Regions from separate parts of the Achromobacter sp. D10 genome, predicted to be linked through region 1. Evidence: riboswitches for the same ligand, from Rfam matches in the RefSeq annotation. Region 1 holds a riboswitch; the other holds the start of a gene.
The links. Region 1 has a riboswitch for glycine ahead of gcvT (glycine cleavage system aminomethyltransferase GcvT). Riboswitches for the same ligand answer to the same signal wherever they lie in the genome.
Positions count from the first base shown of each region.

Region 2: another riboswitch for glycine. It lies ahead of VCS63_RS20450 (D-amino acid dehydrogenase); the one in region 1 lies ahead of gcvT (glycine cleavage system aminomethyltransferase GcvT).

Region 1 covers NZ_JAYJLE010000012.1:101,167-106,093, reverse strand. Annotated here, with positions in the region: gene VCS63_RS24500 (NAD(P)/FAD-dependent oxidoreductase) at 1-786, shown strand, start outside; gene VCS63_RS24495 (superoxide dismutase) at 929-1,543, shown strand; gene VCS63_RS24490 (ZIP family metal transporter) at 1,573-2,466, shown strand; glycine riboswitch at 2,551-2,646, shown strand; glycine riboswitch at 2,680-2,802, shown strand; gene gcvT (glycine cleavage system aminomethyltransferase GcvT) at 2,889-3,989, shown strand; gene gcvH (glycine cleavage system protein GcvH) at 4,088-4,465, shown strand; gene gcvP (aminomethyl-transferring glycine dehydrogenase) at 4,569-4,927, shown strand, end outside.
Region 2 covers NZ_JAYJLE010000007.1:256,011-260,937, forward strand. Annotated here, with positions in the region: gene VCS63_RS20440 (alpha/beta hydrolase) at 1-375, shown strand, start outside; gene VCS63_RS20445 (amidohydrolase family protein) at 442-1,782, shown strand; gene VCS63_RS20450 (D-amino acid dehydrogenase) at 1,922-3,151, opposite strand; glycine riboswitch at 3,196-3,285, opposite strand; glycine riboswitch at 3,287-3,378, opposite strand; gene ampC (class C beta-lactamase) at 3,531-4,667, shown strand; gene VCS63_RS20460 (3-hydroxybutyryl-CoA dehydrogenase) at 4,684-4,927, opposite strand, start outside.

The sequences.
Region 1 (4,927 bases):
GAACTACGCACCAGCCAGGGGCCGATCCGCGCCGCCAAGCTGGTGGTGGCCACCGGCGGCATGGCGATTCCCCAGCTCGGCGCCACGGATTTCGGCCTGAAGATCGCGCGGCAGTTTGGCCTGAAGGTGGTGGAGCCGCGGCCCGCGCTGGTGCCGCTGACCTTCGATGCCGCGCAATGGCAGCCCCTGGCGGAATTGTCCGGCGTAGCCCTGGAAGTCAATTTGCACACCGGGCAAGGCAAGACCCGCGGCGAATTCCTCGAAGACCTGCTTTTTACGCACCGTGGCCTGTCCGGCCCGGCCATTCTGCAGATATCCAGTTACTGGAAACCCGGCGAACCGATCGTGGTCGATCTGGCGCCAGGCCGCGATCTGGCCGAAGAACTGCTGGCGTCCAAGTCCGGCAACCGGCAACAGCTGCATACCGTGCTGGCGGGCCTCTGGCCCAAGCGTCTGGCCGACCGTTGGCTGCACCTGGCCGAGCAGGGCGGCAAACCTGGACTGGCATCGCTGCGGCTGGCGGACGCACCGGACAAGACCTTGCGCGCGCTGGCGCAGGATATCCATCAATGGACTCTGGTGCCCAGCGGCACCGCTGGCTACAAAAAGGCCGAAGTGATGCGCGGCGGGGTGGATACGCGCGGACTGGACCAGAAGTCCATGCAGGCCAAGACCACCGCCGGGCTGTATTTCATCGGCGAAGCCGTGGACGTCACGGGCTGGCTGGGCGGCTACAACTTCCAGTGGGCGTGGGCCTCCGGGGTCGCTTGCGGCAAGGCGCTGTAACGACAAGGCCAGGGCGCCGATAGGTCGGCGCTATGGCAGGCATTGGAAGCTTGCCGTTGTGATATCAAATAAAAATACTTATCATTTATGTTTTCGATATTGATCTGGCCTCTGAGAGAGGGCGGATCCCACGGAGACATTCATGGCCTACACCCTTCCGCCCCTACCATACGCCTACGACGCCCTGGAGCCTCATATCGATGCGATGACGATGGAGATCCACCACAGCAAGCACCATCAGACCTACGTCAATAGCCTGAACGCCGCGCTGGAAGGCGCGGGTATTGCGACCGATGAACCGGTCGAATCCTTGGTGGCGCGGCTGGAACAGCTGCCTGAAGCCGTCCGCGGTGCCGTGCGCAACCATGGCGGCGGCCATGCGAACCACAGCCTGTTCTGGTCCGTCATGTCACCCGAAGGCGGCGGCGAGCCGGACGGCGAGTTGGCCGGGGCTATCGAAGCGGACCTGGGCGGGCTGGCGGCCTTCCGCGACGCCTTTACCAAGGCCGCGCTCACGCGTTTCGGCAGCGGCTGGGCCTGGCTCTCCGTCACGCCCGCGGGCAAGCTGACGGTCGAAAGCAGCGCCAACCAGGACAGTCCGCTGATGCAGGGCAACACGCCCATCCTGGGCCTGGACGTGTGGGAGCACGCCTATTACCTCAAGTATCAGAACCGTAGGCCGGAGTACATCGGCGCCTTCTACAATGTCGTGAACTGGCCTGAAGTGGCGCGCCGCTACGCGGCGGCTCGGCGCTGAGCGCATCTCTCGCAAGGAGGCAGCGGCACATGAACACCTTCAGCCGTCATCGCGTGCGGCCAGCGGCCACCAGCATTAGCGTGTGGACGTTGGCGGTATTGGTGGCCTGCCTGGGCCTGCACCAGCTGTGGGCCTATCTGGACGTGCGCGCGCCGCACGTGGCCGATGCCCTCCTGGGCGGGCTGGTGGCCGCCGCGGCCACGGCGCTGGGTACCGTGCCCATTCTGTTCGCCCGCAGCATTCCGCAGAAAATGCAGGACAGCATGTTCGGCTTCGGGGCCGGCGTCATGCTGGCGGCCAGCGCATTTTCGTTGGTGGCGCCAGGCATCGCCGCAAGCCGCGACCTGGGCTACGGTCCCTGGGGCGCCGGCTTGACCGTGGGCGCCGCCGTGCTGCTGGGGGCTGCCGTGCTGTTGCTTATGGACCGCACCCTGCCGCATGAGCACTTCATCAAGGGCAGGGAAGGCATCGAGGCCCACCGTCTGCGCCGCACCTGGCTGTTTGTCTTTGCCATCACTCTCCATAATCTGCCCGAGGGCCTGGCCATCGGCGTGGGTTACGCGGGCAACGACGCCATGCGCGGCACCGCGCTGGCCACCGGAATTGCGATCCAGGACATTCCCGAGGGGCTGGTGGTGGCGGTGGCGCTGCTGGCCGCGGGTTACCAGCGCGCGTTCGCGGTGGCGTTGGGCATGTTGTCGGGGTTGGTCGAACCCCTGGGCGCCGTGCTGGGCGCGGCCGTGGTCGGTTGGTCCGAACCGCTGCTGCCCTGGGGGCTGGGCTTTGCCGCCGGCGCCATGCTGTTCGTGATCAGCCACGAAATCATTCCGGAATCGCATCGCAAGGGGCATGAGGTTTACGCGACCTGCGGGCTGATGCTGGGATTCGTGTTGATGATGCTGCTGGACACGGCGCTGGGCTAGCACCGGGCCCGCAAAGACGCGGGCAGGCCGCAAGGGCGGGGCATTCCCTGGCTGCGGCTTTCGTTGTATGCTTGCGCCGCTGTCACGCATGTTGCGGGAGAGAGCGGCCTGTACGTCCGGCCGCCGCCGAAGGCGCAATTCGCCCGGAATCGCTCAGGTAACCCATACCGCCCATGCTTGCTCCGTCCCGGTTTTCACCATGTGGACGCGGCAAAACAGCACTCTGGAGAGACCTGGCGCCGCCCCTGAAATAGGGACATGTCGAGCAGCCCAGGCGCCGAAGGTGCAAACCCGCCACGCGGGGCAACTCTCAGGCAAAAGGACAGAGGGGCGGAAGATTCAGCCGTAGTGCCGGCGCAGGCCGTTACGCACCACAGGCATTCCGTAACCCTGGCAACATTGCCGCCCCGGAGTTTCCGCGCATGTCCGCAACCCTCAAACGCACCCCGCTGGCCGAAGAACACATCGCCTCTGGCGCCCGAATGGTCGATTTCGGCGGCTGGGACATGCCGCTGGCCTACGGTTCGCAGCTGGAAGAACACCATGCCGTGCGCCAGGACGCCGGCATGTTCGACGTGTCGCACATGCTGAACGTCGACGTGGCCGGCCCGGACGCTTTCGCGTTCCTGCAACGCCTGGTCGCCAACGACGTGGCCAAGCTGACCGTGCCGGGCAAGGCGCTGTACAGCTGCATGCTGAATCCGCAAGGCGGCGTCATCGACGACCTGATCATCTACTTCTTCGCCGCCGACGAATGGCGCGTCGTGGTCAACGCCGGCACGGCCGACAAGGACGTGGCCTGGATGCAGCGCGTCAAGCAGGCTGGCCAGTTCGACGTCGCCATTACGCCGCGCCGCGATCTGGCCATGGTGGCCGTGCAGGGCCCGAACGCCCGCGCCAAGGTCTGGGCTGCCCGCCCGGCATGGCAGGTCGCCAGCGAGCCGCTGACCCCCTTCGTGGCCGCCCGCGTTGGCGACGACACCCTGGTGGCCCGTACCGGCTACACCGGTGAAGACGGCTTTGAGATCGTGCTGCCCGCTACCGAGGTCGTGCAGTTGTGGCGCGATCTGGTTGCCCAGGGCGTGCGTCCCTGCGGGCTGGGCGCGCGCGATACGCTGCGCCTGGAAGCCGGCATGAATCTCTATGGCCAGGACATGGACGAGCTGACCCAGCCCGACCAGGCCGGCCTGACCTGGACCGTCTCCCTGAAGAACGCCGAGCGCCGCTTCATTGGCCGCGACGCGCTGGAGCAATTCGCCACCCCCGCCGCCTTCATCGGCCTGAAGCTGCAAGAGCGCGGCGTCATGCGCGCGCACATGGCCGTGCGCACCAAGGACGGCATGGGCGAACTCACCAGCGGCACCATGTCGCCTACCTTGGGCGTCTCCATCGGTTTCGCCCGCCTGCCGCAAGGCGTGAAGCCGGGTGACACGGTCGAGGTCGACATCCGCGGCAAATGGGTGCCGGCCCTGGCTTGCAAATTGCCGTTCGTGCGTAACGGCAAAGCGGTCGAACACTCGTAAACTCGAAGCTTCGCGCGAGCCGCCGGCCCCCTGGGCGACGGTCGCCCGCGCGAGGCGCGCAACACCATTCATCTACCCGCATTCCCTCAGGAGTTCCCATGAGTCTGCCCACCGATCGCAAGTACACCGAGTCCCATGAATGGGTCAAAGCCGAGGGCGATGTGTTCGTCGTCGGCATCACCGATACCGCCCAGGATCAATTGGGTGACCTGGTCTTCGTTGGCGACGTGAAGGTCGGCGCGAAGCTGAACGCCGGTGAAACCGCGGGCGTGGTCGAGTCGGTCAAGGCCGCTTCGGACATCTACGCTCCCGTGGCCGGCGAGATCGTCGCGTTCAACGAAGAGCTGGAAAACAACCCCAACCTGATCAACGAATCGGCTTTCACCGCCTGGATCTTCAAGATCAAGCCGGTCAATGCCGCGGACGCCGACAAGTTGCTCGACGCCGCTGGCTACGAAGCCGTCGCCAACGGCTAAGCCGCTTGTAGGCAACGGGCGCGGAGGCACAGGCTCCGCGCCCGTTGCTCAAGATGCAACACCGTCCGTCCTCCGACGACACCCGCTATCCCGAGATCTCCCCATGTCGCGCGCCCTAGACACCCATACCGACTTCATCCCCCGCCATATCGGCCCTTCCGACGCCGACCAGGCCGCCATGCTTGCCGTCATCGGCAGCGCCAGCCTGGACGCCCTGATCGAAGAAGTCGTGCCGCCCAAGATCCGCAGCCAGGCTCCGCTGGCGCTGCCCGCTTCGCGCAGCGAAACCGACGTGCTGGCCGAGCTGAAGCAGATCGCCGGCCGCAACAAGGTCTACCGCAGCTACATCGGCCAGGGGTATTACGGTACGCAGACGCCGAACGTGGTGTTGCGCAACATTCTTGAGAATCCCGCCTGGTACACGGCCTACACGCCTTACCAGCCCGAGATTTCGCAGGGCCG
Region 2 (4,927 bases), on a different contig from region 1:
GGCAGCGCGGCGATCCAGGAAATCGCAGACGCCATCGTCAAGGGCGCAACCAGCGCGCAAACCAGGCAGAACCAGCCCGCCGTGCTGGCACTGGTGCGTGAGAGCGTGATGCGTCAGCCTCCGGAAGGCTATGCGCAAAGCTGCGAGGCGCTGGCTGACGCGCAGCCGGCAGCCCTCGAGACGATCAGCGTCCCGGCTTTGCTCGTGACCGGCGACCAGGACGGCGTGGCACCGCCCACGAATGTGCAGGCGCTTGCTGCACGCCTGGCCGGCAGCCGCCAGATCGTGCTGAAGGACTGCGGCCACTGGACCACCTACGAAAAACCTCAGGCTTGCGCAGAGGCCTTGCGGGAGTTTTACGCAGCATTGCGTTAAGCAACGTTTTTCCTGGCGTTTCAACATAAGAAATCGGCCCGCGCGACGGGCCGGAGGAGACTTGTCATGTCCAGCATTGCCATAATCAATGTCGCCATCTTCGATGGCAGCGGTGCGGAACCCTATCCTGGTGAGGTTCTCATCGAAGGGGCGCGCATCTCCCAAGTCGCGCGCGCGCCCCAACAGGTGAGCAGGGATGGCGCGCGGGTCATCGACGGGAAGGGACGCTTCCTGATGCCCGGCATGACCGAAGCGCACACGCATTTTTCCTGGAACGACCAGCCTTCGCTGGCCGCTATTCAGTTCATGCCGCCGGAAGAGCACATCCTCTGGTGCGTGCGCGTGGCCAAACGTTACCTGGATATGGGCTGGACTTCGGCCATAGGCGCGGCCGCGGCCAAACCTCGGCTGGACGTGGTGCTGCGCAACGCCATCAATGCCGGAGAATGCCCCGGGCCGCGCTACCTGGCGGGCAGCCAGGAAATCACCACGATTGGCGCGCTTGGCGACAATTCTCTGCCGCACATGCCATTCGACGAACTGAGCTTCGGCAGTGTGTGCTGCGGCCCGGAAGAGATCAGGCGCTCGGCGCGCACCTTCATTAAATACGGCGTCGACCACCTGAAGATCAACTTGTCAGGCGAGTACATCGCCGGGCTGCCGGCCGAGATGTCGCCCTTCGCCGAGGACGAGATCGCCATGCTGGCTGGCGAAGCGAAGCGCTACGGCAAGCGCGTCGCCGCGCATGCCCGCTCCAGCGAGTCGGTCAAGCAATGCGTGCGCCACGGCATCGAGATGATCTATCACGCCAGCTTTGCCGACGAAGAGGCGCTCGACATGCTGGAAGCCAACAAGGACCGCCACTTCGTCGCGCCCGGCATAGGCTGGCTTATCCGCACCGCGTTCAACGCTTCGGAATACGGCATTACGCCCGCCATCGCCGAACAAATGGGCTACAAGCGCGAACTGGAAATCGCCTCGGAGTCACTGCGCAAGATGCACCAGCGCGGCATTCGCATCCTGCCCGGCGGCGACTACGGCTTTGCCTGGATGCCCCACGGCACCAATGCCCGCGACCTCCAGTACTTCGTCGATTACATCGGCATGACCCCGGCCGAGGCGCTGATGTCCGCCACCCGGTTGGGCGGCGAGATCATGCAACGGCCGGACGAGCTGGGCATGCTGCGCCCAGGCTACCTGGCGGACGTGGTCATGGTCGACGGCGATCCGTTGAAGGACCTGTCGCTGTTGGTCGATCCGGACGGGATAGTCCTGGTGATGAAGGAGGGGCAGGTGTGCAAGAACAATGGTGTGTTTGGCCAGAACAGTACGGTGGAGCCGAATTCCTCCATGCTTGTCTCCGCGGATGATAAGAATAGGAAGGAGACCGCGCTGGCCGAAAACTAGGCTGTGCCGGAGCACCCGTTTTTCGCAATGCTCTTACGCGGCGAGTTGGCGATCTGATTCTTATGGCCAGAGTATCCGCACAGGTCGCCTGCTCAATATGGTCTGAATTCAGTCCTACCCGAGCGCCGCGCCCATCCGCTCAAGCCTCGCCCACCCCTTCCTGCACGCTCGCCGCCAGCATCTGCGCGGTCGCCGCTGACAAGGTCCACCCCAGATGCCCATGTCCCGTGTTGTAGAACACGCCGGGCCGTTTTCCAGGGCCGACGCGGGGCATCATGCTGGGGGTCATGGGGCGTAGTCCGCACCAGGGCACCACGCGCGAGGTGCGGACGCCGGGGAAGTGCTTGCGGGTCCAATCCACCAGCGGCTGTACGCGTTCGGCGCGAATGTCCATGTTGAAACCGTTGAACTCGGCCGTGCCAGCCACGCGGAAGCGGTCGCCCAGCCGGCTGGTGACGATCTTGGCGGCCTCGTCCAGCAGGCTGACACGGGGCGCGGCAGCCTGGCTGGGCGCGTCGTCCAGGTGCACGCTGATGGAGTAGCCCTTGACGGGGTAGATGTTGACCGTGTCGCCCAGCTGTTTCGCGAATTGCCGGCTGACGGCGCCGGCGCAGACGACGATGGCGTCGGCTTCGTGTTGTTCGCGGCGCGTGCCGCCCTCGCGCGCGACGTCGAGCACGTACGGCGCGCCGTCCACGCTGATGTTGCGGATGTCGGCATCCTGCGCGAAGCGCACGCCCCGGCGTTCGCAAGCGCGCGCCAGGCCGCTGGTGAACTTGTGGATGTCGCCCGTGGCGTCGGACGGCGTGTAGAAGCCGCCGTAGCAGGTGGTCGTCAATGTGGGTTCGATGTTGCGCGCTTCTTCGGGCGATACCGCGTAGCGCTCCAGCCCGCCTTCCTGCAACAAGGCATTGGCGCGGCGCGCGGTCTCGAAGCTGGCGGCGTCGTGATAGATGTGCAGGATGCCGCGGCGCTCCAGGTCGAAATCGATGCCTTCTTCTTCGGCCATGGCATATAGGTGTTGGCGCGCGGCGATGGCCAGCCGGGTGGTCTCGATGGTGTTGCGGCGGTAGTTTGGGATCTGCCCGATGAATTGCGCCAGCCAGGAATACTTGTGCCAGCTGAATCTGGGATTGAGCAGCAGCGGCGCGTTATGCCGGCCGAGCCAGCGCAGGCCCTTCATGACGGTGGCGGTGCTGTTCCAGACTTCGGCGTTGCTGGCCGACAACTGGCCGCCGTTGGCGTAGGAGGTCTCCATGGCGGGATAGCGCTGGCGGTCGTAGACGGTGACGTGGTATCCCAGTTTGCTCAGGGCATAGGCGGACGTGACGCCGGTGATACCGGCGCCAATGATGGCGATGCGGGGCATGATGGCTCCAGATTGAGTGGCCGCGGCCACCCGGCCGCAGCACCCCATCTGTCTCTGTACCTGAGAGCTTCACCCGCGGCGCGGGCGGCGGCGGGTTCCCCTTCGGTGGGCGCATCGCGCCTCTCTCCAGATTGTCTAGACCGCGCAGTCCTGTTTGCCTGAGAGTTTCCGGGGCGGTTGCTCCGTCGGCGCCTGTCGCTGGGGCAGGTCTCTTCTGCGAGGTTTTGGATCGACGAGCCGAGAATAGCCAAAATCCCCGGGAATGAGACCAAGGGTTAGTACCAATGGGACACCGCGCCGCGTTACGATGCATGCGCGCCGCCGTTGCGGCGCCACGGATTCGACACGACAGGGAATGACGAGAATGCGCTTGAATAGCATGCTGCGCACGGGATGGTTTGCGCTGATGGTCGGCGGCAGCGCACTGGCGCAGGCCGGCCAGGCCGACGCGGACCGCAAGATCGACGAGGCGGTCCAGGCCGTCATGCGCGAACACGACATCCCCGGGATGTCGGTCGCCGTGACCCAGGACGGCACGCAGCGCTTCTACAACTACGGCGTGGCGTCCAGGGAAACGGGCAAGCCCGCCGGCAGCGACACGCTCTACGAGGTCGGGTCCATCAGCAAGACCTACACGGCGACCCTGGCGGCCTATGCACAGGCGCGCGGCCGCCTGGCCCTGGGCGACAGCCCGGCCAAGTTCCTGCCCGAACTCGCCGGCAGCGACTTCGCCAAACTGAGCCTGATCAACCTGGGCACGCATACGACCGGCGGCTTCCCCTTGCAGGTGCCCGACGCCATCAAGAACCAGGCGCAGCTGATGGCTTATCTCAAGAACTGGAAGCCCGAGCATCCCGCCGGCACGTACCGTACCTACGCCAACCCCAGCATCGGCATGCTGGGCGTGGTCGCCGCCAAGAGCCTGAACCAGCCGTTCAAGGCGGCGATGGAGCGGGACCTGTTTCCCAAGCTGGGCCTGACCAGCACCTACATCGACGTGCCCGCCGCGCGAATGGCAGACTATGCGCAGGGCTACAACAAGCAAAATGCGCCCGTGCGCGTGAATCCGGGCGTGCTGGCGGACGAGGCCTACGGCGTGAAGACCAGCGCGCGCGACCTGATCCGCTTTGTCGACGCGAACATGGGCTTGAACGTCACCAATGCCGAACTACGCGATGCGATCGGGCAGACGCACGTCGGCTATTACCAACTGGGCGACATGGTCCAGGACCTGGCCTGGGAACAACTGCGCTATCCGGCGACGCTGGACGCCTTGCTGACGGCCAATGCCGGCAACTACAACAGCCAGAGCCAGCCGGTGGCCGCGTTGAACCCGCCGCTGCCGCCGCAGCAAGCCGTGTGGATCAACAAGACGGGCTCGACCAACGGTTTCGGCGGCTATGTGGCGTTCGTGCCGTCCAAGCGCCTGGGCATCGTGATACTGGCCAACCGCAACTATCCGAACGAGGCCAGGGTCCGGCTGGCGTACCGGATCCTGGGCGAATTGGACAAGTAGGCGCGCAGCCCCGGGACTAGCGCGCAGGCGGCTGCCTCGCCGCGTCGTAGCGGGGCAGCAGCTCCATCACTTCCAGCCGCTTGCACAGCTGTGCCAGCCGCTCCATCTTGTAGGCGTTCACGTCCATGCCGGCGTAGTCGTAGAAGCCCTGGCCGTCGCGCAGTCCGTTGCGCCCTTGTTCCATGTTGCGGGCGATGACGGCGGGCGAGGCGAAGCGCGGATCGATGGCGTCGGCGAGATAGCGCGAGGCGTAGTAGAGG